DNA from 3 places in the Escherichia sp. E4742 genome. Region 1 is predicted to be linked to each of the others. Evidence: predicted binding sites of a transcription regulator. Region 1 holds the regulator's gene; each other region holds the start of a gene.
The links. The regulator PurR, encoded in region 1, represses purine synthesis genes. The targets are predictions, from matches to a motif close to CANGCAAACGTTTGCNTG.
Positions count from the first base shown of each region.

Region 1 (11,119 bases):
AGGCGTGTACGTTGGCAATGGTAAATTTATTCAGTCACCACGCAGTGGCCAGGAAATTCAAATCACGTCGTTAAGTGAAGATTACTGGCAACGTCACTATGTTGGCGCTCGTCGGGTAATGACCCCAAAAACACTTCGCTAAATCTTTTACCCTGTTGTTAAGGCAACAGGGTAAGTTCATCTTTTGTATCACCTTTTAATTTGCTACCCTATCCGTACTCACAATAAGGCTATTGTGCGTATACCAATGAATAATAAAGGAGAGTAGCAATGTCATTCGAATTACCTGCACTACCATATGCTAAAGACGCTCTGGTTCCACACATTTCTGCGGAAACCATTGAGTATCACTACGGCAAACATCATCAGACTTACGTCACTAACCTGAACAACCTGATTAAAGGCACCGAGTTTGAAGGTAAATCACTGGAAGAGATTATTCGCAGCTCTGAAGGTGGCGTATTCAACAACGCAGCTCAGGTCTGGAACCACACTTTCTACTGGAACTGCCTGGCACCGAACGCCGGTGGCGAACCGACTGGCGAAGTCGCTGAAGCTATCGCCGCATCTTTCGGTAGCTTTGCCGATTTCAAAGCACAATTTACTGACGCTGCAATCAAAAACTTTGGTTCTGGCTGGACCTGGCTGGTGAAAAACAGCGATGGCAAACTGGCTATCGTTTCTACCTCTAATGCTGGTACTCCGCTGACCACCGATGCGACCCCGCTGCTGACCGTTGATGTCTGGGAACACGCTTATTACATCGACTATCGCAATGCGCGTCCTGGCTATCTGGAGCACTTCTGGGCGCTGGTGAACTGGGAATTCGTAGCGAAAAATCTCGCTGCATAATAACTGATGGCAAATGCAACATTGCCTGACGCGCTACGCTTATCTGGCCTACGCGGATCACCAATGTAGGTCGGTTAAGGCGCTTGCGGCAAGATAAAACGTAATTTGCCTGCAAACTGTAACGCAGAAGGTATCCCCTTCTGCGTTTTGTTTTATTAGCTGTTGGCAACGCAAACTGCTTCAGGTTGTTTTCTGGCTGACATAAACACCAGCAACAATGCCAGTCCTGCGACAATCGCCCCCATCACCGGCACAAAACTGTACCCCAGACCACCCGAAATCACTGCGCCACCTGCCGCGGCACCCAGAGCATTGCCCAGGTTAAAGGCACCAATATTCACTGAGGAAGACAGCCCCGGCGCTTCGCTGGCAACTCGCATCACACGCATCTGTAACGGTGGTACAACCGCAAAAGTTGCTGCGCCCCACACCACCATGCTGATAGCCGCACCAAACTCATTACGCGCCAGGAACGGAATCGCCAGCATAATCACCATCAGCAGCAACAAAAAGCCTTTCAGCGTGCCGTTGACCGAACGATCTGCCAGTTTACCGCCTAAATAGTTACCGATAGAAAACCCGACGCCAATCAGCACCAGCATGGCTGTTACGAACACCGGCGTTGCGTGGGTGATACTTTGCAGTACTGGTGAAATATAGGTGTAGAGGGTAAACATTGCGCCAGCCCCCAGTACCGTCGTCAGCAAGGCTGATAACACCTGCGGACGCATCAATACAGCCAGCTCTTTTTTCACTTCCGGTCGAGCTCCTGCGCCGCCTTTCGGTAACGAGAAGAACAGGCTAATCATTGAAATTACGCCCAGCCCCGCCGTTGCCAGAAACGACATCCGCCAGCCAATAGTTTCGCCAAGCCAGGTCGCCGCAGGAACACCGCCAATATTTGCCAGAGTTAAGCCCATAAACATAGTGGCGACAGCGCTGGCCTGTTTGTGTTTAGGCACAACGCTTGCGGCCACGACTGAACCCAAACCAAAGAATGCCCCGTGATTCAGACTGGTCAGAATGCGTGAAAGCATCAGCGTCATATAATCCGGCGCGATGGCGGAAAGCACGTTGCCAAGAGTGAAAATGGCCATCAGGAAAATAAGCGCACTGCGCCTGGCGCGATGAGACAGCAGTAATGTCATCAGCGGCGCGCCAACCATCACGCCAACCGCATAGGCGCTGATTAACATGCCCGCAGCAGGAATCGAGACATCCACACCGCGCGCAATGACGGGTAAAAGGCCCATTGGCGAGAACTCCGTTGTCCCGATACCAAACGCGCCAACTGCCAGCGCCAACAACGGATAGTTAATTTTCATGTCTAATCTCCACCTCTTCGCGTCATTACACGATATTCATCAAAGTGGCGAAAGCATGACAGCAATCACAAAAAATTGAAAATAACAAAAAGAGAAAACACTTTTGCCATTTTGCTAACAAAAGGGAAGAGAGTGCGAGGGAGGATGCGCTCCCTCGAAGGGAAATCAGTGCAGCGCGGCAGTCAAACCTACGGCCACGATCAAACCGAGGACAATAATGGTTGTTACCAGTGAAAATTTAAGGTCGGTACTCATCAAGTTTTCTCCTTTTTTATTACCCTACAAAAAGTGATATTACGCATTTTTACACACTGTGAAGAAAAAATCTCCCGCCATTTATAATGATAAGTGTTTTTACCACTTCCCCTTTTCATCAAGATCGGCCAAAATTCCACGCTTACACTATTTGCGTACTGGCCATTGACCCCTTCCTGACGCTCTGTGTCGTTTTTCCGGCGTACCGCAACACTTTTGTTGCGCGTAAGGTGTGTAAAGGCAAACGTTTACCTTGCGATTTTGCAGGAGCTGAAGTTAGGGTCTGGAGTGAAATGGAATGGCAACAATAAAAGATGTAGCGAAGCGAGCAAACGTTTCCACTACAACTGTGTCACACGTTATAAACAAAACTCGTTTCGTCGCTGAAGAAACGCGCAACGCCGTGTGGGCAGCGATTAAAGAATTACACTACTCCCCTAGCGCGGTAGCGCGTAGCCTGAAGGTTAACCATACCAAGTCTATCGGCTTGCTGGCGACCAGCAGCGAAGCAGCCTATTTCGCGGAGATCATCGAAGCGGTTGAAAAAAATTGCTTCCAGAAAGGTTACACGCTGATCCTCGGCAACGCGTGGAACAATCTGGAGAAACAGAGAGCCTATCTGTCGATGATGGCGCAAAAACGCGTCGATGGCCTGCTGGTCATGTGTTCTGAGTATCCGGAACCGTTGCTGGCGATGCTGGAAGAGTATCGCCATATCCCGATGGTGGTAATGGACTGGGGCGAAGCAAAAGCCGACTTTACCGATGCGGTCATCGATAACGCGTTTGAAGGCGGCTACATGGCCGGACGCTATCTGATCGAACGCGGCCATCGCGAAATTGGTGTCATCCCTGGCCCTCTGGAACGTAATACCGGCGCGGGTCGTCTGGCAGGGTTTATGAAGGCGATGGAAGAAGCGATGATCAAGGTGCCAGAAAACTGGATTGTGCAGGGTGACTTTGAACCTGAATCGGGTTATCGCGCCATGCAACAAATCCTGTCGCAGCCACACCGCCCTACTGCGGTTTTCTGTGGTGGCGATATCATGGCAATGGGCGCACTTTGCGCTGCTGATGAAATGGGTCTGCGCGTACCACAGGATGTTTCGCTGATCGGTTATGATAACGTACGCAACGCCCGCTACTTTACCCCGGCGCTGACCACTATCCATCAGCCAAAAGATTCACTGGGCGAAACGGCGTTCAACATGCTGTTGGACCGTATCGTCAACAAACGCGAAGAACCGCAGTCTATCGAAGTTCATCCGCGGCTTATTGAACGCCGCTCCGTGGCTGACGGTCCGTTCCGCGACTATCGTCGTTAATCATCCGTTGCGGGAGTCTCTTCCGGCTCCCGCAGCCACTCCTTATTCAGCGTCTCACTATCGCCGAGATACTCCAGCAACCAGGTTAACGCTGGCGACATATCATTCTGCTGCCATGTCAGGCAACATGCCGAATCAGGGAATGGATTTTCCAGTTCTAACGCCACCCATTTTCCCTCATTAAGCCACGGTTTGGCGAAATGCGTAGGCACCATGCCAATGCATAAACCGGCCGAGATACAGGTTGCCGATGATTCCCAGTCAGGTACGACAAGCCTTTTTTGGTTATCCAGCAGCCAGGTAATTCGTTTGGGCAACGTCCGCGACGTGTCTTCGCGCACAAGCGACGGCCAGTTGCGCAACGTGTCATCGCTGAGCGGCCCATTCATCGACGCAAGCGGATGATGACTGGCAACAACGCAACTCCAGCTCAACATTCCCATATCCCGGAAGGCGTAACGGCCACCGACCGGAATCGCTCGTGTCGCGCCAATCGCCAGTTCCACGCGCCCGTCGGAAAGCGCATCCCAGACGCCGTTGAACACTTCCTGAAAAACCAGAAGTTCGACGTCATCAAAATGGCGATAGAAATCAACAATCATCTGCCGCGTGCGTTCTGGCCTGACAATATTATCTACCGCGATAGCTAATTGACCGCGCCAGCCGTTCGCTATCTGCTGACATTGTTGGCGGGTGATCTGCATTTTTTTGACAACAGAGCGCCCTTCTTTGAGAAACCACGCCCCGGCAGCGGTCAGTTCCACGTCACGATGACGCCGTTCAAACAGCGGCACCGCCAGCCACTCTTCCAGCTGACGCACGGTATAGCTGACCGCAGAAGGAACGCGATGCAACTCCTGGGCTGCAGCGCTAAAGCTGCCATTTCGCGCCACTGCATCAACCACTTCGAGAGAATATTCAGACCACATAGTTTGCCTGCAAAATTTTTGAAACCAGTCATCAAATATTACCGTTTCACAACAGGAATTTCACTCCCTACACTTTGCGACGGTGTTTAATTGAGGAATTTAGAGAATATACATGCAACCTGGGAAAAGATTTTTAGTCTGGCTGGCGGGTTTGAGCGTACTCGGTTTTCTGGCAACCGATATGTATCTGCCTGCTTTCGCCGCCATTCAGGCCGACCTGCAAACGCCTGCGTCTGCTGTCAGTGCCAGCCTTAGTCTGTTCCTTGCCGGTTTTGCCGCTGCCCAGCTCCTGTGGGGGCCGCTCTCCGATCGTTATGGTCGTAAACCTGTGTTATTGATCGGCCTGACAATTTTTGCGCTGGGTAGTCTGGGGATGTTATGGGTGGAAAACGCTGCCACGCTGCTGGTATTGCGTTTTGTACAGGCAGTGGGTGTCTGTGCCGCGGCCGTTATCTGGCAGGCATTGGTGACGGATTACTATCCTTCACAAAAAGTTAACCGTATTTTCGCGACCATTATGCCTTTAGTGGGGCTTTCTCCGGCGCTTGCTCCGCTGTTAGGTAGCTGGCTGCTGGTCCATTTTTCCTGGCAGGCGATTTTCGCCACTCTGTTTGCCATTGCCGTAGTGCTGATTCTGCCCATTTTCTGGCTTAAACCCACCACGAAAGCACGCAATAATAGTCAGGATGGACTGACCTTTACCGATCTGCTGCGTTCAAAAACCTATCGCGGGAATGTGCTGATTTATGCGGCCTGTTCAGCCAGTTTCTTTGCCTGGCTAACCGGTTCACCGTTTATCCTCAGCGAAATGGGCTACAGTCCGGCAGTAATCGGATTAAGTTATGTTCCGCAAACCATCGCGTTTCTTATTGGTGGTTACGGCTGTCGCGCCGCATTGCAGAAATGGCAGGGTAAGCAGTTGTTACCGTGGCTGCTGGCGCTGTTTGCCGTCAGCGTGGTAGCAACCTGGGCTGCGGGCTTCATTAGCCATGTGTCGCTGGCCGAAATTCTGATCCCATTCTGTGTGATGGCCATTGCCAACGGGGCAATCTACCCGATTGTGGTCGCCCAGGCGCTACGCCCCTTCCCGCATGCGACTGGCCGCGCTGCTGCATTGCAGAATACCCTGCAATTGGGTCTGTGCTTCCTCGCAAGCCTGGGGGTTTCCTGGCTCATCAGCGTCAGCACGCCGCTGTTCACCACCACCAGCGTAATGTTATCGACTGTGGTGCTGGTTGCCATCGGCTATAAGATGCAACATCAAACTGAATCTCACTGCCAGAATCATGGCGAGACGGAAGTCGCACATAGTGAATCACATTGATCTATAGCGATATCGTTATAATTAGGCTGCTAACAAAATTTTGTTGTATGATTGAGATTAGCAGCCTATACTGAGTTCCAGTTGTTAATATTACGATAAATATTATGTTTTTACGGGGACAGGAGCGTTCCCGGGTCACTATGGATGGTCATTTCGGCAAGGGTTCCTCCTTTCCTCTGTTCTACGTCGGATTATAGACTCGCGGTTTTCCTGCGAGATTTCTCACAAAGCCCAAAAAGCGTCTACGCTGTTTTAAGGTTCTGATCACCGACCAGTGATGGAGAAACTATGAGTTCATCGTGTATAGAAGAAGTCAGCGTACCGGATGACAACTGGTACCGTATCGCCAACGAATTACTTAGCCGTGCAGGCATCGCCATTAATGGCTCTGCCCCGGCAGATATTCGAGTTAAAAACCCCGATTTTTTTAAACGCGTTCTACAGGAAGGATCGTTGGGGTTAGGCGAAAGTTATATGGATGGCTGGTGGGAATGTGACCGACTGGATATGTTTTTTAGCAAAGTCTTACGCGCTGGGCTTGAAAACCAACTCCCCCATCATTTCAAAGACACACTACGCATTGCTGGAGCACGGCTCTTCAATCTGCAAAGTAAGAAGCGTGCCTGGATAGTAGGTAAAGAGCATTACGACCTTGGTAATGACCTTTTCAGCCGTATGCTGGATCCCTTCATGCAGTATTCCTGCGCTTACTGGAAAGATGCCTATAATCTGGAATCTGCCCAACAAGCGAAGCTCAAAATGATTTGTGAAAAATTGCAGTTAAAACCGGGCATGCGGGTTCTGGATATCGGCTGCGGTTGGGGCGGACTGGCGCATTACATGGCGTCTAATTATGACGTAAGTGTGGTTGGTGTCACGATTTCTGCAGAACAACAGAAAATGGCCCAGGAACGCTGCGCAGGTCTGGATGTCACCATTTTGCTACAGGATTACCGTGACCTGAACGACCAGTTTGACCGTATTGTTTCGGTTGGTATGTTCGAGCACGTCGGACCGAAAAATTACGATACCTATTTTGAGGTGGTGGATCGTAATCTGAAGCCAGAAGGCATTTTCCTGCTACATACTATCGGCTCGAAAAAAACCGATCTGAATGTTGACCCGTGGATTAACAAATATATTTTCCCGAATGGTTGCCTGCCTTCTGTACGCCAGATTGCGCAATCCAGTGAACGACACTTTGTGATGGAAGACTGGCATAACTTTGGCGCTGACTATGACACGACGTTGATGGCCTGGTATGAGCGATTCCTCGCCGCCTGGCCGGAAATTGCCGATAACTACAGTGAACGCTTTAAACGGATGTTTACGTATTATCTGAATGCTTGCGCTGGTGCCTTCCGCGCCCGTGATATCCAGCTCTGGCAAGTGGTGTTCTCACGTGGGGTCGAAAGCGGCCTTCGCGTTGCGCGTTAAGTGTTATTTCATCGCCCCCATTTTGGGGGCGATGTCATTTCAAATGCAGTCTTATTTCTTTTCCCGTGCCGCCAACACACGTTCTACAGTATCGACCACGGCCTGAGTTTGCGGATCGATTTCGATATTGACGCGTGCACCGAGTTTTTTCTTACCGAGAGTGGTACGTTCCAGCGTTTCCGGAATTAAATGCACACAAAAGCGGGTCGCTGTCACTTCACCAACCGTCAGGCTGATACCATCAATACCAATAAACCCTTTATACAGGATATATTTCATTAACTGCTCATCCTGTACTTTGAACCAGATCTGGTGGTTATTTTCTGATGTTATTATTTTCGATACTTCTGCGGTGGTCATAATATGACCTGACATTAAATGTCCGCCGATTTCATCGCTGAATTTAGCAGCTCGTTCTACGTTTACCCAATCCCCAACGTTTAAATCGCCAAGGTTTGTTATTCGTAACGTTTCTTTCATCAGATCAAAGCTGATACGGTTGCCGTTAATTTCCGTTACAGTCAGGCAGCAACCGTTATGCGCGACAGAAGCGCCTGTCTCCAGACCATCCAACATGTAATCAGGTAATTCCACTACATGGGTTCGAAAATTTGCTTTCTCGTCAATCGACACCAACTTCGCGGTGCCCTGCACTATCCCCGTAAACATACTTACAACTCCTGAAATCAGTTAGGACATTCTGTTCAGCACAATAGCAGGTGGGAAACGTCCTTACCAGTAAAGGGGGTTGAGTGGTTATTTTTTCACTGGAGAATTAATAAATCCTCGCTACAATAGACTGAATTTCCCCTGCTTCTTCTTTTTGCTGCCCATTCAGGCGGTTTTTTAGTCTCTCATATAACAACAATATAAAAGGTGTTCACGTGCAGAAATACATTAGTGAAGCGCGTCTGTTATTAGCATTAGCAATCCCGGTGATTCTCGCGCAAATCGCCCAAACAGCGATGGGTTTTGTCGATACCGTCATGGCGGGCGGCTATAGCGCCACCGACATGGCGGCAGTCGCCATTGGTACTTCTATCTGGCTCCCGGCGATTCTTTTCGGTCACGGACTGCTGCTGGCAATGACGCCAGTCATCGCGCAATTGAATGGTTCAGGTCGCCGTGAACGTATTGCGCATCAGGTGCGACAAGGTTTCTGGCTGGCCGGTTTCGTCTCCGTGCTTATTATGCTGGTGCTGTGGAATGCGGGTTATATCATCCGCTCCATGCAAAATATCGATCCGGCCCTCGCCGATAAAGCAGTGGGTTATCTGCGTGCACTATTGTGGGGGGCTCCGGGCTATCTGTTCTTCCAGGTCGCTCGTAACCAGTGTGAAGGTTTGGCAAAAACCAAGCCGGGCATGGTGATGGGCTTTATTGGCCTGCTGGTGAACATTCCGGTTAACTATATCTTTATTTATGGTCACTTCGGCATGCCTGAACTCGGTGGCGTCGGCTGTGGTGTGGCGACTGCGGCGGTGTACTGGGTAATGTTCTTTGCTATGGTTTCTTATATTAAACATGCCCGTTCTATGCGCGATATCCGCAACGAAAAAGGCACCGCGAAACCAGACCCGGCAGTAATGAAAAGACTTGTGCAACTTGGTTTACCTATCGCGCTGGCACTGTTCTTTGAAGTAACACTTTTTGCGGTGGTTGCGCTGTTGGTATCTCCGCTCGGTATTGTCGATGTGGCAGGCCACCAGATTGCCCTGAACTTTAGTTCGCTAATGTTCGTTCTTCCGATGTCACTGGCAGCGGCTGTGACTATCCGTGTGGGTTATCGTCTGGGTCAGGGTTCCACGCTGGATGCGCAAACTGCCGCACGAACCGGGCTTATGGTTGGCGTCTGTATGGCAACGATGACGGCAATTTTTACAATCTCACTGCGGGAGCAGATCGCTCTTCTGTATAACGATAATCCAGAAGTTGTGACACTGGCTGCACACCTGATGTTGCTGGCGGCGGTGTATCAGATTTCTGACTCGATACAGGTAATCGGTAGCGGGATTTTGCGTGGTTATAAAGATACGCGATCTATTTTTTATATTACCTTTATCGCGTATTGGGTGTTGGGTTTACCAAGTGGTTATATCCTGGCATTGACCAATCTGGTGGTTGAGCCGATGGGGCCGGCAGGTTTCTGGATAGGCTTTATTATCGGTCTGACTTCTGCTGCCATTATGATGATGCTACGTATGCGTTTCTTGCAACGTCTACCATCGGCTATCATTTTGCAACGTGCATCTCGATAAAAAAATGAGGCGCAATCCGCAAAGATTGCGCCTTAATTTTAGGCTGACTGGAGCGTTGCGCCAATGCCATCTTCGTCCGGCTGCAATTTAAGTGTGCTGCAAATAGGCTGCCGACTGGCATCCGTTATCTCAACGTGAATATCACCGCTGACTTCCCCTTTCACACTGATGAATTCTGGAGAAATTTCTTTCGCACTGGTTTGCAGGCAAATCGTTCCTTCTCCTCGCAGACGTTTCACCTTCAACTGCACAGACGTTGCTGTTGACGTTATCAGCCACACTTTTCCACCATCGAGATTCAGGTTGCCAACATAGAAAGTGACATCGTCACCTTTAACCGTGCTGCCATCGAGGATCAACACGCCTTCCTGCTGGACCGTAATCGTTGATTGTTTCAGATCAGCGCCATAGCCAACAATCATAGAAGCGCCGTCCTGTAAGGCAACGCTCCCCGTAAGTTCAACCGGAGCACAGTCTTCTTCTACGACGAATTTTTCATCCGCACTGGTGGGAGACATCACAATCACTGTCCCACTTTGTACCACTGCGTTTTCCAGCGTACCGGCATGCACTTCAGCCCGCCCACCGGTTTTAACTGTCAGGTTTTTAGTCTTACCAGAACTGTAGAGTTGCAGACCGTCTGTCCCCAGGCGATAAACGGCGCCATTCTCAACGATGGTATGAATGTCTTCGCCGCCGAGATTATTCATGGTGCCACCCGCAATCAGCGTATCACTGGCTTTACCTGCCAGCATAAAAACGCCGCCGTGGTTTATCTCACCATTGATGGCTTCTCCACCAGGGTAAACCAACAGTTCACCACCTTCATCTACAACAACTGCTGATGCGGTTCCGTTGACCAACAAACCACCATCCTGATCCAGAATGATTTTTTCCGCGCGATGGCCCTCGAGTACCCGCAGATTACCGCCATTCTCCAGCAATAAACCGCAGGCATAGCCCTGATCAACGCTAAATTCACCTTCGGGATGGCGGCCATTAACAGTCGCGAGCGTTGAAAGGCTAATCGCTCCACCGTCTGACTGAACAATGTCAGTGGCTATTGCGCCGTCACCGACTGATAACGTGCCATTGTTGCTGTACTGTGTACATTTGGCGATTCCACCAGTTTCAACTTTCAGCCAGCCAGCGTCTGTGACCACGGTATTTTCTGCTCTTCCGCCTGCCTCAACAATCAACTCGCCATCAGTAAGTTGAGTCGCGCCGATAACGTCTCCAGCATGAACAATTTGCACTTTCCCGTCGCTAATCAAGTTTTTTGCATCAGATCCCATGACTTATTCCTTTGCTGCATCTGTGTGCCTTTATCGCTACCTAAGTGTAAAGGCTACGAAGGATTTATCCACGATAGAATTGATATGGTGGCAAAGTCTCTGTTTTACATTGTGAGTCGA
Region 1 covers NZ_CP040443.1:4,770,985-4,782,103, forward strand. Annotated here, with positions in the region: gene FEM44_RS23205 (C40 family peptidase) at 1-142, shown strand, start outside; gene sodB (superoxide dismutase [Fe]) at 271-852, shown strand; gene FEM44_RS23215 (MFS transporter) at 1,008-2,177, opposite strand; gene cydH (cytochrome bd-I accessory subunit CydH) at 2,343-2,432, opposite strand; gene purR (HTH-type transcriptional repressor PurR) at 2,731-3,756, shown strand; gene punR (DNA-binding transcriptional activator PunR) at 3,753-4,685, opposite strand; gene punC (purine nucleoside transporter PunC) at 4,798-6,009, shown strand; gene cfa (cyclopropane fatty acyl phospholipid synthase) at 6,298-7,446, shown strand; gene FEM44_RS23245 (riboflavin synthase) at 7,498-8,115, opposite strand; gene mdtK (multidrug efflux MATE transporter MdtK) at 8,331-9,704, shown strand; gene FEM44_RS23255 (AIDA repeat-containing protein) at 9,743-10,999, opposite strand.

Region 2 (11,119 bases), 2.6 Mb from region 1:
TTATCACATCCCCCATCACACTTTTTTCCGCTTCGTTTCACCTTGCCATGATCCTCTTCACAGAAACTCTCGGCAAATCCATAAGTTACGCTTTGGCACAACCGCGCTCCCAGAAAAAAGAAACGTAAGTTGATAACAAAAAATAGCAATATCCGTATTCTTAAGGATGGTTTACGCCGTGCAATGAGCGGGAACGAACATGGTAATGAGATACTCTACTGTTTGTTATTTATTGAAAAAATGCCGGGTACGGCTGTGTCGTACCCGGTGAGATTGATTTTTACTGCACTGGCTCTGTTGACGTAACTTCGCCACTGGAAACTACGCCAGCATTCATGGTTTGGGTTACCTGCTGCTTTTCAGCGTTCACAGCATGGAGTTGCCCGCTAACCGTGGGTTTTAGCGGTGCATCGGCCTGAATATCGCCGCTGGCGGTAAGCTGAATATTGCCGTCGCCAGTCAACGGTAATTCAGGCCATCCCCACTGTTGCAAAATATTCACCGGCACACCGCGTCCGTTCAGGCTGATATGAGTCTGGCGCTGCGGCGTTTGTGAAACACTGGCAGTGGCTTCCAGAATGCCTTTCTCGGTAAACGCGCTAAGTTCGCTGATATTCACCGTGCTGCTGTTGGCGGCCAGTGCCAGCGACGGACGGCGAACATCAACACGATTGAACGTCGCGGCGGCGGCATTCAGATTCGCTGTGCCACTCCAGACGCCCCATTGGTGATTGGCAACCAGTGTCAGATTCGCGCCATAGCCATCGAGCGCGGTGAGTTGCCATGGAAAGTCAGGGTCGATATCAATGATCAGGTTGCGGCTGGCGCTAAATCTCTTCAGTTGCAGACTGTTTAACCAGCCGGGTGTTGTTTCCATCCATAACTGCTGCCAGTTTTTTGGCAGGGTATATTCCAGCCCGACAATTGCCGCATCATCGAGGATCAGCGTTTTCCCGTCGCGTTGCCAGTTTCCTGACGTTCTCACCATGCCACCTTCCCAACGGCTGGTAAACTGGCGCAGCGCCACGCCCTGCGGGGAAAACTCTGCGTTCATAATCGGGTCAAACAAATGTAGCGAACCATAAATAAACTCGCTGGCGTTCATCGACAGCTTTCCTTCCTGCGTCTGCCAGTCATCTTTAATGAAGGTCATGTTGCGCAAGCTGAGATCGAGATCGGTCACCGCCCAGTCCGGGCCTTGCAGGCGAGCATCTATCACTTCCAGGCGACCAATCTGTAACGAAGGCACAGAGCGCAATGGCGCAAAGAAATCAGTCAGCGATTTTTCGCTTTGCAGACGGATATCCGCCATGCGCAGGTTTTCCACCTGCCAGCTACCGTCGGCATTACGCTGCGCGTTTCCGGTTAATGTACCGTGCGCGATATCGGCACCCAGATTGGTCAGCGTAACGCGATCGTTATCAATACTGCCTTCAACCAACACATTGGTGGCAGGAACATCATTGAGCGACAGGGAGCCAGCACTGAACTGAATCTGCGCTTTCGTTCCCAACACTTTACCGGCTTCTGGCGACCACGGAATGACGCCGCCATTTACCCGCTGAGCACTTAATTTCCACTCGCTATTTGGGCTATTAAATGCCATATCGCGCAGTTGCAGGCGATCGGCTTTGAACGGTAGCGGGGCGGTCTGGTCGGTGAGATTCAGCGTCCCGTTTTCCAGCAGAATGGTATCGACATGGCGCGGTTCGGTCAGTTGCCGACTACTCAAGGCGATATCAACACTTTTTGCCACCAGGGTAGCGGGCTGTCCATCACGACCAAACGTGACGTTCTCCAGTATGATATGAGACGGCGCGGAAAAGCGGTGATCCATTGCCCCGAAGACCAAATGGTAGTCGCTATTTTCGGAAATCCATGCGCTGATATGCTCCGCACCCCAACGGGTTTGCAGAAGAAAATAGAGGCCAGTTATCACTACGAGTAGCGCGACGAAAATGTAGAGAAGCAGCTTCCCAATAAATTTCATAGTCTTCCATCCCGCGAAATACACATAAGGGAGTTATGCACGATTTACGCGCATTCCTCAAGGCGGGAATGGTGAAAGAGGGGCGCTGCGGCGGTAAAGAAACTTACCGCCGCTAAGTGAATTACGGTTTTTCCGGCGGGAAAATCAGGTTCAGCACAATGGCAGTAATACCGCCAGCGGCAATACCTGAAGAGAGCAGGTTTTTCAGCCAGTCAGGGGCAAATTGCAAAATCAGCGGCTGCTGAGAAACGCCCAGACCGACGGCCAGCGACAGTGCAATAATCAGAATTGCCCGACGGTTCAGCGGCTCGCGGGAAACGATGCGTACACCGGATGCGGCGATGGTGCCAAACATCACAAGCGTAGCGCCGCCCAGAACTGGCTCTGGGATGTGTTGCACGAAACCACTCACTGCCGGGAACAGGCCCAGCACGATCAGCATCAGCGCCACCACAAAACCGACATAACGGCTGGCAACACCCGTTAACTGAATTACACCGTTGTTCTGTCCGAAGCAGGAGTTCGGGAAGGTGTTAAATACTGCCGAGACAAACGAGTTCAGGCCGTTTGCCAGCACGCCGCCTTTCAGACGTTTCATGTACAGCGGGCCGGAAACCGGCTGTTCGGAAACGTCAGAGGTCGCGGTGATATCGCCAATGGTTTCCAGTGAGGTGATCATAAAGACCAGCATCAGCGGCAGCAGTAGGCTCCATTCAATACCAAGACCGTAATAGAGCGGCGTTGGTACCATAATCAGTTCTTGCGTCATCGGTTCGTTGCTTTCTGGCAACATACCCATAAACCACGCCAGCGCATATCCGGCCGCCATCGCAATCACCAGCGAGGCCACGCGTAAGTAAGGGTTACGTTGGCGGTTAAGCAGAATGATTAAAGCTAAGACCACGCCCGCCAGCAGCAGGTTTTTCGGTGCGCCAAAGGTGTTGTCGCTCATGGCCGCATAGCCGCCACCAATGGACGTTAACCCAACCTGAATTAGCGACAGGCCGATAATCATCACCACGACGCCAGAAACCAGCGGCGTAATAATGCGGCGCGCCAGATGCAGTACGCGGGAGATCACCATCTCCGTGCAACTTGCCAACATCAGGGTACCAAACAGTGCCGCCATCATGGTGGGAACATCAGCACCACCGGTCTTCAGCGCCGTGCCGCCCATAATCAGCGGGGCAACGAAGTTGAAACTGGTCCCCTGAATCGACAACAACCCGGAACCTACCGGCCCCTAGGCTTTAATCTGAATAATCGATGCCACACCGGAGGCAAACAGCGACATACTAATAATGTGTTGTGTGTCCTGTGCCGGTAAACCTAGCGCCTGGCAGATGAGAAGCGCAGGGGTGATCACCGCGACAAACATCGCCAGCAGGTGTTGACAGGCGGCAAACAGAGTTTGAGCAAGCGGTGGACGATCTTCAAGACGATAAATCAGTTCGCTGTTTTGAGTCTGCGCAACCGGTTGCGCATTTTCTGACTCGAGGGTGGAAACAGACATCGAAAACAATCCCGTGGTGGCAAAGCGGGCATTTTAGCTGACCGAAAGGTAAAAGCAAACGTTTGCCATGCATTCTCCTAAATATTTAAATGCGATAAATGCACTTTTTTATATAACTTTTGGTTGTTTTCTGCTTAAAATCCATGCCATTTTTTTATTTTCAGCTGAGAATTCGAACCGGGATAGCATGACTCGATACTCGTCATATTTCGCCCTACTGCACATGCGCGATGAAGTATGACGAGTGTGAAAGAGTGGTGCGGACACAAAGGAGTAACTATGTTTCATCTCGATACTTTAGCAACGCTTGTTGCTGCAACGCTGACGTTGCTGCTCGGGCGCAAGTTGGTCCATTCCGTCTCCTTTCTGAAGAAATACACCATACCGGAACCTGTTGCGGGTGGTTTATTGGTGGCGCTGGCGTTGCTGGTGCTGAAAAAAACCATGGGCTGGGAAGTCAATTTTGATATGTCCCTGCGCGATCCGTTGATGCTGGCTTTCTTTGCCACCATCGGCCTGAACGCCAACATTGCCAGCTTACGTGCCGGTGGCCGTGTGGTGGGTATTTTCCTGATTGTGGTTGTTGGCCTGTTGGTGATGCAAAATGCCATCGGTATTGGTATGGCCAGTCTGTTAGGTCTTGATCCGCTGATGGGGCTGTTAGCAGGGTCTATTACGCTTTCTGGCGGTCATGGGACTGGCGCGGCGTGGAGTAAATTGTTCATTGAACGTTACGGCTTTACTAATGCGACGGAAGTCGCAATGGCCTGTGCAACGTTCGGTCTGGTGCTGGGCGGCTTGATTGGGGGGCCGGTGGCGCGGTATCTGGTGAAACACTCCACTACACCGAACGGTATTCCGGATGACCAGGAAGTCCCGACGGCGTTCGAAAAGCCAGATGTAGGACGCATGATCACTTCGCTGGTACTGATTGAAACCATCGCGCTAATTGCTATCTGCCTGACGGTGGGGAAAATTGTTGCGCAACTTTTGGCTGGCACTGCTTTTGAATTACCAACCTTTGTTTGTGTGCTGTTTGTAGGCGTGATTCTGAGCAACGGTCTGTCAATGATGGGCTTTTATCGCGTCTTTGAACGTGCGGTATCGGTGCTGGGTAACGTAAGTCTGTCGTTGTTCCTGGCGATGGCGCTGATGGGGCTGAAACTGTGGGAGCTGGCTTCGCTGGCGCTGCCGATGCTGGCGATTCTGGTGGTACAGACCATCTTCATGGCGTTGTATGCCATCTTCGTCACCTGGCGCATGATGGGCAAAAACTACGATGCGGCGGTGCTTGCTGCGGGTCATTGTGGCTTTGGTCTTGGTGCGACACCAACGGCAATCGCCAACATGCAGGCGATTACTGAACGCTTTGGCCCGTCGCACATGGCGTTCCTGGTAGTGCCGATGGTCGGTGCGTTCTTTATCGATATCGTTAACGCCCTGGTGATTAAGCTGTATTTGATGTTGCCGATTTTTGCGGGGTAACCGATGAAGCGGCGGTGTAAGCGCCGCTGCAACAAAGACAAATGCCTGATGAGCTTCGCTTATCAGGCCTACATATTGATTCACAATTTATTGAGTTCGTAAGTTTCTGTAGGCCGGATAAGGCGTTCACGCCGCATCCGGCAGGAAGGTAGATCAACCTGAAACGGCGGTCTTCTCACCGCCGCCTTTTACGCATTCGAGTAACGTTCAGTCTCTGGCATCCAGCGTTCTATCAGGGCTTTTGCCTGCTGTGGGTAACGTTCGTGAATATGTCGCGCCAGGCGCTGAACTTCCGGGATCATCGCCTGATCGCGCAGTAAATCTGCCACTTTAAATTCGGCATTACCTGTCTGACGCGTACCTAACAGTTCACCCGGTCCACGTATCTCCAAATCTTTCTGCGCAATCACAAAACCGTCGTTACTATCACGCAGCACTTGCAGGCGGATTTGCGCCGTTTTGGAGAGCGGTGTTTTGTAGAGCAGGACACAGTGAGAAGCCACCGCGCCACGACCCACGCGCCCGCGAAGCTGGTGTAACTGCGCCAGACCCAGACGCTCCGGGTTTTCGATAATCATCAGACTGGCGTTAGGCACATCAACGCCCACTTCAATAACGGTAGTGGCAACCAGCAGGTGTAACTCGCCTTGTTTAAACGACGCCATCACCGCCTGCTTCTCGGCAGGCTTCATACGCCCATGTACCAGACCGACATTCAACTCTGGTAGCGCCAGTTTCAACTCTTCCCACGTGGCTTCCGCCGCCTGCGCTTCCAGTAATTCCGATTCTTCAATCAACGTACAAACCCAGTACGCCTGACGGCCTTCCGTCATGCAGGCGTGGCGCACGCGGTCGATAATATCGTTACGGCGCGTATCAGGAATTGCCACTGTCGTCACTGGGGTACGTCCTGGCGGCAGTTCATCAATGACTGAGGTGTCGAGATCGGCATACGCGGTCATTGCCAGCGTGCGGGGGATCGGCGTGGCTGTCATGATCAACTGATGTGGATGAAAGCCCTGTTGCTGGCCTTTCTCCCACAATGCCAGACGCTGATGCACGCCAAAGCGATGCTGTTCGTCGATAATCACCAGCGCCAGGCCGTTAAACTGCACCTGTTCCTGGAAAATGGCATGAGTGCCAACAATCATCTGCACCTGACCGCTGGCGATGGCTTCTTGCTGAGCCAGTCGCGCTTTACCTTTCTGCTTACCGGCGAGCCAGCCCACGTCGATACCGAGCGGTTCAAACCAGTTGCGGAAGTTATTGGCGTGCTGCTCGGCAAGTAACTCGGTTGGTGCCATCAGCGCCACCTGTTTGCCGTGCGCAATCGCACGCAGCGCGGCGAGGGCGGCGACCAGCGTTTTACCGGAACCTACATCGCCCTGTACCAGACGCATCATCGGCACATCCAGCGCCATATCGCGCTCGATCTCCGCCACTACGCGTGCCTGTGCGCCCGTTGGCTTGAACGGTAAGGCGGCGAGGAGTTTATTTTTCAGCGCGTCATTGGCGCTAAGCGGCTGGGCATGGAAACGTTGCGCTCCGGCGCGTAACGCCAGCATGCTAAGGTTGTGCGCCAGCAGTTCTTCCAGAATCAGACGACGTTGCGCCGGATGCTGCCCGGTTTCCAGATCGCTAAGTTGCAGCGTTGGCGGTGGGCGATGCAGAGTGCGCAACGCTTCCGGTAACGTCATCATTCCTTGTGACAGCTCCGGCGGCAGGAGTTCTTCAATGGCGCAGGTGTCGAGCAGATCCAGCGCCTGGTCAGTTAATTTACGCAGCGTCGCCTGCTTTACGCCTTCCGTTGTTGGATAAACCGGCGTGAGCGTTTCCTGCAACTCTGGCGTACTGAGATCGCCCTGTACGCGGTATTCCGGGTGGATCATCTCCGCACCATATTTACCGCGCTTTGCTTCGCCATAGGCCAGCACGCGGCGGCCCGTCGCCAGGCTATTTTTCATCGCCGCGCTGAAGTTGAAAAAGCGCATGGTGAGAATGCCGGAACCATCGCTGATCTGGCAGGTCATCATCCGCCGACCGCCGAAGGAGATATTGCAATTCAGCACTTCGCCTTCCACCGTGGCATAAACGCCCGGCAGTAGTTCACCGATGGGGTAGAGATGGGTGCGATCTTCGTAGCGCAGGGGAAGGTGTAAGAGTAAATCCTGCACGGTATGCAGATTGATTTTCGCCAGCTTGTTACTAAGCGCTGCGCCAACGCCCGTTAGGGAACTGAGTGGGACAGCATCTAACAGGCGACCTTTCATGGCACTTACCCTGCAGCCTGCATAGTGGCCCACCAGTCGGCATCGGCTTCAATTTCGCCTTGCTGATTGACGTGGGGGTAAGGCAGGCCTTTGCGTTTTGCGACTTTCGCCAGCACCGGATAGCCGCCTTCAAATAACAAACGTTGTTGCTCTGCTTCCGGCAACATACTGTTTTCACGCAGGTACATGCTTGCGTTTTGCCGCTGGCGCTGGGCTTCGTAAAGAATGAGGGCTGAGGCAACGGAAACATTCAGCGACTGCACCATGCCGATCATCGGAATGATGATGTCCTGATCCGCCAGGGCTAATGCTTCCTGAGTGATGCCCGTTTTCTCCTGACCCATCAAAATACAGGTCGGGCGGGTGTAATCAATTTCGCGGAAATCGACAGCGTTATCAGAAAGATGGGTTGCCAGAATCTGCATGCCCTGGCCTTTCAGATGGGCGACGGCATCGCCAATGGTACGGTGCGTTTTCACCTGTACCCAACTGTTGCTGCCAGCCGCAGCCGAAGCCATAGTGCGCATCCGGCTACCAGGCCAGACGGCGTGGACTTCGTGTACGCCAACGGCATCTGCGGTACGAATAATCGCAGAAACGTTATGGGGTTTGTGGACCTGCTCCATGCAGACGGTCAGATCAGGCTGCCGCCTGGCGAGCATTTCGCAGATACGTGCATAACGTGTTGGGTTCATAAAACATTAATTTCGGTTTCGGGTGACTTTAATCACGTCTGGCATCACGCGGATTTTGCGCATGATATTCGCCAGATGCACACGGTCACGGGCGGTCAGACGAATAAAGGCGCTGTAGACGCGACCATCCTTTTCTTCTGTATTCAAACTTTGAATATTGGAGTTGGTCGTATTGATCGCTGCCGTCAGGTTAGCTAATGCGCCCTGATGATTGAACATCTCCACCTTGATTTCGGTGATGAACTCTTGCGCCGTCTCTTTATCCCATTCCACAGCCATAAATTTCTCTGGCTCTTTCTGGTAGCCACGGATGTTACGACAGGATTCATGGTGGATCACCAGACCTTTACCGGGGCTGACGTGAGCGATAATTGGATCGCCAGGAATAGGACGGCAGCATTTCGCAAAGGTGATCAGAACGCCATCGGCACCTTTAATTGGCAGATGTCCGTGACTTTGGGTCGCCGGAGGAATGGAAGCGTCTCCATGTTGCAGATTTTTCGCGACCACCACGCTCATCGCGTTGCCAAGGCCGATTTCAGCCAGCAGATCGTCAAGCGTTGCCAGCTTCATGCGGTCCAGTTCGCGCTGAATATTTTCCTGCGGGATTTCATTGAGCTTACGGCTACCACCCAACGCATGGTTGAGCAGACGGCGGCCCAGGCTTACAGAATCATCACGCTTGAGGTTTTTCAGCAACTGACGAATTTTGGCGCGCGCTTTCGAGCTGACGACAAAGTTCAGCCACGCGGCATTCGGGCGAGCGCCCGGTGCGGTAATGATTTCAACTGTTTGACCACTGGTAAGCGGCTGCGACAGCGGGTAAGGCTGACGGTCGACGCGCGCGCCCACGCAGGCATGACCGATATCGGTATGCACCGCATAAGCGAAGTCTACGGGCGTTGCACCGGCAGGCAGCTCGACAATGCGCCCTTCCGGTGTGAAAACGTAAATCTCATCCGGGAAGAGATCGGATTTAACGCTCTCGATAAATTCAAACGAGCTACCGGCGCTCTGTTGCAGCTCCAGCAGGCTTTGCATCCAGCGCTGGGCGCGGATTTGCGCGGTAGTGCTGGTTTCGCCGTGCTCTTTATAAGCCCAGTGCGCGGCAACACCCATCTCCGCCATCTGATCCATATCTTCGGTACGGATCTGGACTTCAACCGGCACGCCGTGCGGGCCAATCATCGAGGTGTGCAAAGATTGATAGCCGTTCGCTTTTGGAATGGCGATATAGTCTTTCACGCGACCCGGACGCGGCTTGTACAGGCTGTGCATCTGGCCGAGCACGCGATAACAGGTGTCGGAATCATTGACGATCACGCGGAAGGCGTAGATGTCCATGATCGAGTGAAAACGCTGCTCTTTGAGCACCATTTTGCAGTAAATCGAATAAAGATGCTTTTCGCGACCACTGACGCGGCACGGTATTCCCGCTTCCTGCAAACGCCCTTCGATTTCCGAGAGGATTTTTTGGATCATCTCTTTACGGTTGCCGCGCGCGGCTTTCACCACTTCTTTGATTACGCGATAACGGTTGGGATACAGCGCTTCAAAACCCAGCTCTTCGAGTTCGGTTTTAATGTGGTGGATACCTAAACGGTGCGCCAGCGGGCTGTAAATTTCGAGAGTTTCACGGGCGATGCGGCGACGTTTGTCCGGGCGAAGTGAGCCCAGCGTGCGCATGTTGTGGGTACGGTCTGCGAGTTTGATGAGAATGACGCGGATATCCTGCACCATCGCCATAATCATCTTGCGAAAGTTTTCGGCCTGCGCCTCTTTCTTATCGCGGAACTTGAGCTTATCAAGCTTTGATACTCCCTCTACCAGTTCGGCGACGCTTTTACCAAAAAGCTGTTCCATGTCCTGGTAGGTGGCGGGAGTATCTTCAATCACGTCATGCAGCAGCGCTGCCATTAGCGTTTCATAGTCGAGTTTCATCTCGGCCAGAATGCAGGCAACCGCTACCGGGTGCGTGATATAGGGTTCACCGCTTGAACGTGTTTGCCCCTCGTGAGCATCACGTGCAACGAGATACGCCTGCCGCAGACGCTTGATTTGGTCTTCCGGCAGGTAGGTTTGAATCAGTTGATTCAGGCTTTCAAACAGATACAAGGGCGACCCGCTTTGTGATTAACGACGACCTTCAGCAATAGCGGTAACGGCTTGTAATTCAGCGGCTTCCTGCTCTTGCTGTTCCTGGCGTTCGCGCACGTCGAGGATCTGGTTGTTGATCAGACCTTCTTCGATTTCGCGCAGCGCAATTACTGTGGTTTTATCGTTTTCTTCCGGTACCAGCGGATCCTTTCCGCCTACCTGCATCTGACGAGCGCGACGCGCGGCGACCAGTACCAGGTCAAAACGGTTACCAATTTTCTCTACAGCGTCCTGAACAGTTACGCGTGCCATACTTAAAAAGCTCCACAGGTGAAGAAATGACTGGGCATGATACTGAAAGAAGGTTCAGTCTGCCAACAATTTGCTGATTAAAGCGTCATGACGCTGCTTTTGGCGGCTCATGCGCAAGCGTTCGGCGCGAATGATAGTCTTTAGATCACCCAGAGCGGTGTCGAAATCATCATTCACTATTAAATAATCATATTCGGCGTAATGGCTCATTTCTGCAACTGCTTGCGCCATACGCTTTGCAATGACCTCTTCGCTGTCCTGACCTCGACCCCGTAAACGGCGGTCTAACTCAATTTTTGACGGCGGTAAAATAAAGATACTCCGCGCATGCGGCATTTTCTGGCGAATTTGCTGTGCGCCCTGCCAGTCAATATCCAGAAAAACATCCACGCCGCTCGCCAGTACTTGCTCAATGGCCTCGCGTGAAGTGCCATAGTAATTACCGAACACTTCCGCGTGCTCAAGGAATGCATCTCTGCTAATCATCTCTTTAAATTCATCATGATTAACAAAGAAGTAGTGTTCGCCATGTACTTCACCCGGACGCGGTGCGCGCGTGGTGTGTGAAACAGAAACCTGAGTGTCGTACAACGGTTGGGTTTTTAATAAAGCCTGAATCAGGCTGGATTTACCCGCGCCACTGGGGGCAGAAACAATATAAAGCGTGCCTTGAGCCATGAGTATCTTTCGTATGTGATTAAGCGAAATAAAGCCTACATACGAGCTTATTATACACGGCGCAGCCATGTGACGTAGC
Region 2 covers NZ_CP040443.1:2,201,654-2,212,772, forward strand. Annotated here, with positions in the region: gene FEM44_RS10780 (AsmA family protein) at 281-1,990, opposite strand; partial or broken gene xanP (xanthine/proton symporter XanP) at 2,112-3,503, opposite strand; gene gltS (sodium/glutamate symporter) at 3,783-4,988, shown strand; gene recG (ATP-dependent DNA helicase RecG) at 5,177-7,258, opposite strand; gene trmH (tRNA (guanosine(18)-2'-O)-methyltransferase TrmH) at 7,264-7,953, opposite strand; gene spoT (bifunctional GTP diphosphokinase/guanosine-3',5'-bis pyrophosphate 3'-pyrophosphohydrolase) at 7,960-10,068, opposite strand; gene rpoZ (DNA-directed RNA polymerase subunit omega) at 10,087-10,362, opposite strand; gene gmk (guanylate kinase) at 10,417-11,040, opposite strand.
Region 2: the regulator PurR is predicted to act here: its motif matches at 3,555-3,572, upstream of gltS (sodium/glutamate symporter).

Region 3 (11,119 bases), 2.4 Mb from region 1:
AAGCGGGTCATCAGATATTCAAAATCGCGCGCATTCTGGAAGGCGAATTTTAAGCGACGGGCGATCAGACTTTTAGCAATACCTGGAGGGCCAAGCAAGAACACGCTTTCACCACTTAATGCCGCTAACAAACAAAGGCGGATAGCGTGGCTACGTTCATAAAGCCCCTTTTCCAGCGCGCTGCTCAGGCGGGAAATTCTTTCCGCTAATAAATGAGGGTGAGCCATAATGAAGTGGCGTCCTTTCGTCAAAAGTTCTGCGTAAATTGCGAGTATAGACGTTTCTTGCTGGTGGCAAAAATAGTCTCAAAGAAGGGATATTTTTCTTTGAGCCAGGTTAATGTGGCCGCATTTAGGAGTACGATTTTGCCGTTAATCGTGCATACTGTGCGCTTTTTTGTGGGCCAAGGGACTACGCACACATTTCATATTTCAACGAAAGACTAGTCTATGAGCACTGATAATAAGCAATCGTTGCCCGCGATTACCCTCGCGGCGATTGGAGTTGTCTACGGCGATATTGGTACCAGCCCGTTATATACACTTCGTGAATGTTTGTCCGGCCAGTTTGGTTTTGGCGTTGAACGCGATGCTGTGTTTGGCTTTTTATCGCTGATCTTCTGGCTGCTAATCTTTGTGGTTTCCATCAAATACCTTACCTTCGTGATGCGCGCGGATAACGCCGGAGAAGGGGGAATTCTGACGTTGATGTCGCTTGCCGGGCGTAATACGTCGGCTCGAACGACCTCAATGTTAGTGATTATGGGGCTAATCGGTGGCAGCTTTTTCTATGGTGAAGTCGTCATTACTCCCGCTATTTCGGTGATGTCTGCCATTGAAGGTCTGGAAATCGTCGCCCCGCAACTGGATACCTGGATAGTTCCCCTCTCAATCATCGTTCTTACTTTACTGTTTATGATTCAAAAACATGGCACGGCTATGGTCGGTAAGCTGTTTGCGCCGATCATGCTGACCTGGTTTTTGATTCTGGCAGGGCTTGGGTTACGTAGCATTATTGCTAACCCGGAAGTGCTGCATGCACTGAATCCGATGTGGGCGGTGCATTTCTTCCTTGAATACAAAACGGTTTCTTTTATTGCATTAGGGGCGGTGGTGCTGTCGATTACCGGAGTCGAGGCGCTGTATGCCGATATGGGGCATTTTGGTAAGTTCCCGATTCGCCTGGCGTGGTTCACTGTCGTCTTGCCTTCCTTAACCCTTAATTACTTCGGCCAGGGAGCGCTGTTGTTAAAGAACCCGGAAGCGATTAAGAACCCGTTCTTCCTGTTAGCACCGGATTGGGCGCTAATCCCGCTGCTGATCATCGCTGCACTGGCAACGGTGATTGCCTCGCAGGCAGTTATCTCTGGCGTTTTCTCATTGACGCGTCAGGCGGTACGTCTGGGATATCTTTCGCCGATGCGTATCATTCACACCTCCGAAATGGAGTCAGGGCAAATCTATATTCCGTTTGTGAACTGGATGCTCTATGTCGCGGTCGTGATTGTGATTGTCAGCTTTGAGCACTCCAGTAACCTGGCGGCGGCGTATGGGATTGCGGTAACCGGAACCATGGTGCTGACGTCTATTCTTTCGACTACCGTGGCGCGTCAGAACTGGCACTGGAATAAGTATTTTGTTGCGCTGATCCTGATAGCCTTCCTTTGTGTCGATATTCCATTGTTCACCGCTAACCTCGATAAACTGCTCTCCGGCGGCTGGTTGCCATTGAGCCTCGGTACGGTGATGTTTATCGTGATGACCACCTGGAAGAGCGAGCGTTTCCGCCTGCTGCGACGGATGCATGAACATGGTAATTCTCTGGAAGCGATGATTGCTTCGCTGGAGAAATCACCGCCCGTTCGCGTTCCCGGAACTGCGGTGTACATGTCGCGTGCAATCAACGTCATTCCCTTTGCGCTGATGCATAACCTGAAACATAACAAGGTATTGCATGAGCGGGTAATTCTGTTAACTCTGCGCACCGAAGACGCGCCATATGTCCATAACGTCCGTCGGGTACAGATTGAACAACTGTCGCCCACTTTCTGGCGCGTGGTGGCAAGTTACGGCTGGCGGGAAACTCCAAACGTGGAAGAAGTCTTCCACCGCTGTGGCCTGGAAGGGTTAAGTTGCCGGATGATGGAAACCTCCTTCTTTATGTCCCATGAGTCGTTGATCCTCGGCAAACGCCCGTGGTACTTACGTTTGCGTGGCAAACTGTACTTGCTGTTGCAGCGTAATGCACTGCGTGCACCAGATCAGTTTGAAATCCCACCAAACCGGGTTATTGAACTAGGTACTCAGGTCGAAATCTAACGCCAGACGCCTCCTTTCTCCATAAAGGGGGCGTTTTTGTTTTTCATGCTTAATCACGATGTAAAACGTTTCGATGTTGATCACATTTCAGTAACGTTGCGATGGTTTTCTCTGTTCAGTCAGGATTAAACTGCTGGTCAGCGAAACGTTTCGCTGATGGAGAAAAAAATGAAAAAAGGCACCGTTCTTAATTCTGATATTTCGTCGGTGATCTCCCGTCTGGGGCATACCGATACGCTGGTGGTGTGTGATGCTGGTTTACCCATCCCCAAAAGTACAACGCGTATCGATGTGGCATTAACCCAGGGCGTACCTTCTTTTATGCAGGTACTGGGAGTTGTTACGAGTGAAATGCAGGTTGAGGCAGCCATTATCGCGGAAGAGATCAAACAACATAATCCGCAACTCCACGAAACGTTGCTCACTCACCTTGAGCAGCTGCAACAACACCAGGGAAACACCATTGAAATTCGTTACACCACGCATGAACAATTCAAACAACTAACCGCAGAAAGTCAGGCGGTAATTCGCAGCGGAGAATGTTCTCCGTATGCGAATATCATTCTCTGTGCTGGCGTGACGTTCTGAGGTCGTCATGGAAGCATTACTACAGCTTAAAGGCATTGATAAAGCCTTTCCGGGCGTAAAAGCCCTCTCGGGCGCCGCGTTAAATGTCTATCCGGGCCGCGTGATGGCGCTGGTAGGCGAAAACGGCGCGGGTAAATCCACCATGATGAAAGTGCTTACCGGTATCTATACTCGCGATGCCGGTACGCTTTTATGGCTGGGGAAAGAAACGACATTTACCGGGCCGAAATCTTCCCAGGAAGCCGGGATTGGGATTATCCACCAGGAGCTGAACCTGATCCCGCAGTTGACCATTGCCGAAAACATTTTCCTCGGTCGTGAGTTTGTTAATCGCTTTGGCAAAATTGACTGGAAAACCATGTATGCCGAAGCGGATAAATTACTGGCTAAACTTAACCTGCGCTTTAAAAGCGACAAGCTGGTGGGCGATCTTTCCATCGGTGACCAGCAAATGGTTGAAATCGCCAAAGTGCTGAGCTTTGAGTCGAAAGTCATCATTATGGATGAACCGACTGATGCGCTGACTGATACCGAAACCGAATCCCTGTTCCGCGTCATCCGCGAGCTGAAATCGCAAGGGCGCGGCATTGTCTATATCTCCCACCGCATGAAAGAAATCTTCGAGATTTGCGATGACGTTACCGTTTTTCGTGACGGGCAATTTATTGCCGAGCGTGAAGTGGCATCACTGACCGAAGATTCGCTGATTGAGATGATGGTGGGCCGCAAGCTGGAAGAGCAGTATCCACACCTGGACAAAGAGCCGGGAGATATCCGCCTGAAAGTCGATAATCTCTGCGGACCTGGTGTTAACAACGTTTCTTTTACCCTACGCAATGGCGAAATCCTTGGCGTCTCTGGTTTGATGGGCGCGGGGCGTACCGAATTGATGAAAGTGCTCTATGGCGCACTGCCGCGCACCAGCGGTTATGTCACGCTGGATGGGCATGAAGTTATTACTCGTTCACCGCAGGATGGCCTGGCAAACGGCATTGTGTATATCTCTGAAGACCGTAAGCGCGACGGTTTAGTACTGGGCATGTCAGTAAAAGAAAATATGTCGCTGACTGCGCTGCGCTACTTCAGCCGTACTGGCGGCAGTTTGAAGCATGCCGATGAACAACAGGCTGTGAGTGATTTTATTCGCCTGTTCAATGTGAAAACGCCGTCAATGGAACAGGCAATTGGCCTGCTCTCCGGTGGCAATCAGCAAAAAGTGGCGATTGCCCGCGGTCTGATGACGCGTCCGAAAGTACTTATCCTTGATGAACCTACCCGTGGTGTAGATGTCGGCGCGAAAAAAGAGATCTATCAACTGATTAACCAGTTCAAAGCCGATGGCTTGAGCATCATTCTGGTGTCATCAGAGATGCCAGAAGTATTAGGCATGAGCGATCGCATCATCGTCATGCATGAAGGGCATCTCAGCGGGGAATTTACTCGTGAGCAGGCCACCCAGGAAGTGTTAATGGCTGCCGCTGTGGGCAAGCTTAATCGCGTGAATCAGGAGTAAAAAAATGACAACCCAGACTGTTTCTGGTCGCCGTTATTTCACGAAAGCGTGGCTGATGGAGCAGAAATCGCTTATCGCTCTGCTGGTGCTGATCGCGATTGTCTCGACGTTAAGCCCGAACTTTTTCACCATCAATAACTTATTCAATATTCTCCAGCAAACCTCGGTGAACGCCATTATGGCGGTCGGGATGACGCTGGTGATCCTGACGTCGGGCATCGACCTGTCCGTCGGTTCTCTGTTGGCGCTGACTGGCGCAGTTGCTGCATCTATCGTCGGCATTGAAGTCAACGCGCTGGTGGCTGTCGCTGCCGCACTGGCATTAGGTGCCGCAATTGGCGCGGTAACCGGGGTGATTGTAGCGAAAGGTCGCGTCCAGGCGTTTATCGCCACGCTGGTTATGATGCTTTTACTGCGCGGCGTGACCATGGTTTATACCAACGGAAGCCCAGTGAATACCGGCTTTACTGAGAACGCCGATCTGTTTGGCTGGTTTGGTATTGGTCGTCCGCTGGGCGTACCGACGCCAGTCTGGATCATGGGGATTGTCTTCCTCGCGGCCTGGTACATGCTGCATCACACGCGTCTGGGGCGTTACATCTACGCGCTGGGCGGCAACGAAGCGGCAACGCGTCTTTCTGGTATCAACGTCAATAAAATCAAAATCATCGTCTATTCTCTTTGTGGTCTGCTGGCATCACTGGCCGGGATCATTGAAGTGGCGCGCCTCTCCTCCGCACAACCCACGGCGGGGACTGGCTATGAGCTGGATGCTATTGCGGCAGTGGTTCTGGGCGGTACGAGCCTGGCGGGCGGAAAAGGTCGCATTGTTGGGACGTTGATCGGCGCATTAATTCTTGGCTTCCTTAATAATGGATTGAATTTGTTAGGTGTTTCCTCCTATTACCAGATGATCGTCAAAGCTGTGGTGATTTTGCTGGCGGTGCTGGTAGACAACAAAAAGCAGTAATAACGACTACAGGACATCTTGAATATGAACATGAAAAAACTGGCTACCCTGGTTTCTGCTGTTGCGCTAAGCGCCACCGTTAGTGCGAATGCAATGGCAAAAGACACCATTGCGCTGGTGGTTTCCACACTCAATAACCCGTTCTTTGTATCGCTGAAAGATGGCGCGCAGAAAGAGGCGGATAAACTCGGCTATAACCTGGTGGTGCTGGACTCCCAGAACAACCCGGCGAAAGAGCTGGCGAACGTGCAGGACTTAACCGTTCGCGGCACCAAAATTCTGCTGATTAACCCGACCGACTCCGATGCGGTGGGTAACGCCGTGAAGATGGCAAACCAGGCGAACATCCCGGTTATCACCCTTGACCGCCAGGCCACGAAAGGCGAAGTGGTGAGCCACATTGCTTCTGATAACGTACTGGGCGGCAAAATCGCCGGTGATTACATCGCGAAGAAAGCGGGCGAAGGTGCCAAAGTTATCGAGCTGCAAGGCATTGCCGGTACATCCGCAGCCCGTGAACGTGGCGAAGGCTTCCAGCAGGCTGTTGCTGCTCATAAATTTAACGTCCTTGCCAGCCAGCCGGCAGACTTCGACCGTACCAAAGGTTTGAACGTAATGCAGAACCTACTTACCGCTCATCCGGATGTGCAGGCAGTGTTTGCGCAGAACGATGAAATGGCGCTGGGCGCACTGCGTGCGCTGCAAACTGCAGGTAAATCGGATGTGATGGTCGTCGGATTTGACGGTACACCTGATGGCGAAAAAGCAGTAAATGATGGCAAACTGGCAGCGACTATCGCTCAGTTACCCGATCAGATTGGCGCGAAAGGTGTCGAAACCGCGGATAAAGTTCTGAAAGGCGAAAAAGTTCAGGCGAAATATCCGGTTGATCTGAAACTGGTTGTTAAGCAGTAGTCTTGGTCAGGTTTTATAACCTGATAGTGGCATCAATACGTCATCGACAGATGAACGTGTAATATAAAGAAAAGCAGGGCACGCGCCACCCTAACCCGGTGGCGCATTTTATGGACATCCCGAATATGCAAAACGCAGGCAGCCTCGTTGTTCTTGGCAGCATTAATGCTGACCATATCCTTAATCTTCAATCTTTTCCTACTCCAGGCGAAACCGTAACCGGTAACCACTATCAAGTCGCATTTGGCGGCAAAGGTGCGAATCAGGCGGTGGCAGCAGGGCGTAGCGGTGCGAATATCGCGTTTATTGCCTGTACGGGTGATGACAGCATTGGTGAGAGCGTTCGTCAGCAACTCGCCACTGATAACATCGATATTTCTCCGGTCAGCGTGATCAAAGGCGAATCAACAGGTGTGGCGCTGATTTTTGTTAATGGCGAAGGCGAGAACGTCATCGGTATTCATTCCGGCGCTAACGCTGCCCTTTCCCCTGTGCTGGTAGAAGCACAACGCGAGCGTATTGCGAATGCCTCAGCATTATTAATGCAGCTGGAATCACCACTCGAAAGTGTGATGGCAGCGGCGAAAATCGCCCATCAAAATAAGACTATCGTTGCGCTTAACCCGGCTCCTGCTCGCGAACTTCCTGACGAACTGTTGGCGCTGGTGGACATTATTACGCCAAACGAAACGGAAGCAGAAAAGCTCACCGGTATTCGTGTTGAAAATGATGAAGATGCGGCGAAGGCGGCGCAGGTACTGCATGAAAAAGGTATCCGTACTGTACTGATTACTTTAGGAAGTCGTGGTGTATGGGCTAGCGTGAATGGTGAAGGTCAGCGCGTTCCTGGATTCCGGGTGCAGGCTGTCGATACCATTGCTGCCGGGGATACCTTTAACGGCGCGTTAATCACGGCGTTGCTGGAAGAAAAACCATTGCCAGAGGCGATTCGTTTTGCCCATGCCGCCGCTGCGATTGCCGTAACACGTAAAGGCGCACAACCTTCCGTACCGTGGCGTGAAGAGATCGACGCATTTTTAGACAGGCAGAGGTGACGCTTGGCTACAATGAAAGATGTTGCCCGCCTGGCGGGCGTTTCTACCTCAACAGTTTCTCACGTCATCAATAAAGATCGCTTCGTCAGTGAAGCGATTACCGCCAAAGTTGAAGCGGCGATTAAAGAACTCAATTACGCGCCATCAGCTCTGGCACGTAGTCTCAAGCTTAATCAAACACATACCATTGGCATGTTGATCACCGCCAGCACTAATCCTTTCTATTCTGAACTGGTGCGTGGTGTTGAACGCAGTTGCTTCGAACGCGGCTATAGTCTTGTCCTTTGTAATACCGAAGGCGATGAGCAGCGAATGAATCGTAATCTGGAAACGTTGATGCAAAAGCGTGTTGATGGCTTGCTGTTACTCTGCACCGAAACGCATCAGCCTTCGCGTGAAATCATGCAACGTTATCCGACAGTGCCAACCGTGATGATGGACTGGGCGCCGTTCGATGGCGACAGCGATCTCATTCAGGATAACTCGTTGCTGGGCGGAGATTTAGCGACGCAATATCTGATCGACAAAGGTCATACTCGTATCGCCTGTATTACCGGACCTCTGGATAAAACGCCTGCACGTTTGCGACTGGAAGGTTATCGGGCGGCGATGAAACGTGCTGGCCTCGACATTCCTGATGGCTATGAAGTGACTGGCGATTTTGAATTTAACGGCGGGTTTGACGCTATGCGACAGCTGTTATCACATTCGCTGCGTCCTCAGGCGGTCTTTACCGGAAATGACGCAATGGCAGTGGGTGTTTACCAGGCGTTGTACCAGGCTGGATTGCATGTCCCGCAGGATATCGCGGTGATTGGTTATGACGATATTGAACTGGCACGTTATATGACGCCACCGCTCACCACTATCCATCAACCGAAAGATGAATTGGGAGAGCTGGCGATTGATGTACTCATCCACCGAATGGCGCAGCCAACCTTACAGCAACAACGATTACAACTTACTCCGATTCTGATGGCGCGCGGTTCGGCTTAGATTTTTGCTGGCGTTTAATCAAATTATTACTATCAGTTGCTTTCAATTACTACTGAAGCAACAGTAATAACTTATCCGGAATAAGCATTGCCATCGTCAGCGTATAACTGATGATGGCGGATAGCTTGGCGAGGCAATGAGCAATAGCGGATAAGGTGGTATTCCGGATGGTGATATTTAGTGTCTGTATAGAGAAGTCCATCGCCGCAATACACGGAAAACCCGCCATCCCGTTTGTTATGTTACTTATCAGGGGAGCGTAGTAGCGCCTGACAAGCCTTAAATGCCGCGTTGCCATCGCTTTGGATAATCGCATCGACGATCGCCTGGTGCAGATCCAGCTTTATCACGGTGTCACTGGTTATTGACGTGAAGTAAGTGTGATAAACCGAATGGAATAGCGAGGCGAAAGAGGTCAAAAACGGATTGGCGCTCATTTTATAGATGTGCTCATGCCAGGCCATATCGACCTCAACCCAACGCTCTCGGCGGAAGTTATCTTTTAATGCAACCATTTCGGCCATTAGCGTGTTGAGATGCGCCTTCTGTTCTGCTGTTCCTATAGTTGCAGCCAGTAAACAGGCTTGCGGCTCCAGACAGATACGCATAACCAAAAAGTGATCAATGACCTGATGAAAGTTCTCTTCTGTCATCCACCAGGTGAGCAACTCTTGATCAAGAAAATTCCAGTTGGATTGTGGCATGACACGCGTACCAATTCGTGGACGCGGTAAAACCATCCCCTTTGCCGTTAACGTCTTGACCGCTTCGCGTACCGCAGTACGACTCACACCAAATTGCTCACCCAGTTCAATTTCACCCGGCAAAATGGTGCCAGGTGCGTATTCACCTTTTAAGATTCGTTGTGCCAGCTTCTCAGCCAGAACATATGAAAGGTTTTTCTGTGCAGCTAACTGTTGTGCGCTTAAAGGCATTACTTATCTTCCTTTTTCTTTTTATTCCTCTTTAGTATGCCACCTGGAAGTGTGATTGCGGTTGCAAAAACGGCAAATTGCTTGTTTTATGGCACACTTACAGGTGTTTTGCTGAAAAAATGCGCATTCGGAAAATTATTTTAAATTTCCTCTTGTCAGCTCAGAATAACTCCCTATAATGCGCCACCACTGACACGGAACAACGGCGAACACGCCGCCGGGTCAGCGGGATTCTCCTGAGAATCCTGACAGAGAAAAGCAAAAAAATGCTTGACTCTGTAGCGGGAAAGTGTATTATGCACACCCCGCGCCGCTGAGAAAAAGCGAAGCGGCACTGCTCTTTAACAATTTATCAGACAATCTGTGTGGGCACTCGAAGATACGGATTCTTAACGTCGCAAGACGATAAATGAATACCAAGTCTCAAGAGTGAACATGTAATTCATTACGAAGTTTAATTCTTTGAGCATCAAACTTTTAAATTGAAGAGTTTGATCATGGCTCAGATTGAACGCTGGCGGCAGGCCTAACACATGCAAGTCGAACGGTAACAGGAATCAGCTTGCTGATTCGCTGACGAGTGGCGGACGGGTGAGTAATGTCTGGGAAACTGCCTGATGGAGGGGGATAACTACTGGAAACGGTAGCTAATACCGCATAACGTCGAAAGACCAAAGAGGGGGACCTTCGGGCCTCTTGCCATCGGATGTGCCCAGATGGGATTAGCTAGTAGGTGGGGTAACGGCTCACCTAGGCGACGATCCCTAGCTGGTCTGAGAGGATGACCAGCCACACTGGAACTGAGACACGGTCCAGACTCCTACGGGAGGCAGCAGTGGGGAATATTGCACAATGGGCGCAAGCCTGATGCAGCCATGCCGCGTGTATGAAGAAGGCCTTCGGGTTGTAAAGTACTTTCAGCGGGGAGGAAGGGAGTAAAGTTAATACCTTTGCTTATTGACGTTACCCGCAGAAGAAGCACCGGCTAACTCCGTGCCAGCAGCCGCGGTAATACGGAGGGTGCAAGCGTTAATCGGAATTACTGGGCGTAAAGCGCACGCAGGCGGTTTGTTAAGTCGGATGTGAAATCCCCGGGCTCAACCTGGGAACTGCATCTGATACTGGCAAGCTTGAGTCTCGTAGAGGGGGGTAGAATTCCAGGTGTAGCGGTGAAATGCGTAGAGATCTGGAGGAATACCGGTGGCGAAGGCGGCCCCCTGGACGAAGACTGACGCTCAGGTGCGAAAGCGTGGGGAGCAAACAGGATTAGATACCCTGGTAGTCCACGCCGTAAACGATGTCGACTTGGAGGTTGTGCCCTTGAGGCGTGGCTTCCGGAGCTAACGCGTTAAGTCGACCGCCTGGGGAGTACGGCCGCAAGGTTAAAACTCAAATGAATTGACGGGGGCCCGCACAAGCGGTGGAGCATGTGGTTTAATTCGATGCAACGCGAAGAACCTTACCTGGTCTTGACATCCACAGAACTTTCCAGAGATGGATTGGTGCCTTCGGGAACTGTGAGACAGGTGCTGCATGGCTGTCGTCAGCTCGTGTTGTGAAATGTTGGGTTAAGTCCCGCAACGAGCGCAACCCTTATCCTTTGTTGCCAGCGGTCCGGCCGGGAACTCAAAGGAGACTGCCAGTGATAAACTGGAGGAAGGTGGGGATGACGTCAAGTCATCATGGCCCTTACGACCAGGGCTACACACGTGCTACAATGGCGCATACAAAGAGAAGCGACCTCGCGAGAGCAAGCGGACCTCATAAAGTGCGTCGTAGTCCGGATTGGAGTCTGCAACTCGACTCCATGAAGTCGGAATCGCTAGTAA
Region 3 covers NZ_CP040443.1:2,034,435-2,045,553, reverse strand. Annotated here, with positions in the region: gene ravA (ATPase RavA) at 1-227, opposite strand, end outside; gene kup (low affinity potassium transporter Kup) at 450-2,318, shown strand; gene rbsD (D-ribose pyranase) at 2,487-2,906, shown strand; gene rbsA (ribose ABC transporter ATP-binding protein RbsA) at 2,914-4,419, shown strand; gene rbsC (ribose ABC transporter permease) at 4,424-5,389, shown strand; gene rbsB (ribose ABC transporter substrate-binding protein RbsB) at 5,414-6,304, shown strand; gene rbsK (ribokinase) at 6,430-7,359, shown strand; gene rbsR (ribose operon transcriptional repressor RbsR) at 7,363-8,355, shown strand; partial or broken gene FEM44_RS25980 (hypothetical protein) at 8,321-8,401, opposite strand; partial or broken gene FEM44_RS25470 (MFS transporter) at 8,432-8,584, opposite strand; gene FEM44_RS09900 (FadR/GntR family transcriptional regulator) at 8,598-9,290, opposite strand; rRNA gene FEM44_RS09895 (16S ribosomal RNA) at 9,770-11,119, shown strand, end outside.
Region 3: the regulator PurR is predicted to act here: its motif matches at 2,457-2,474, upstream of rbsD (D-ribose pyranase).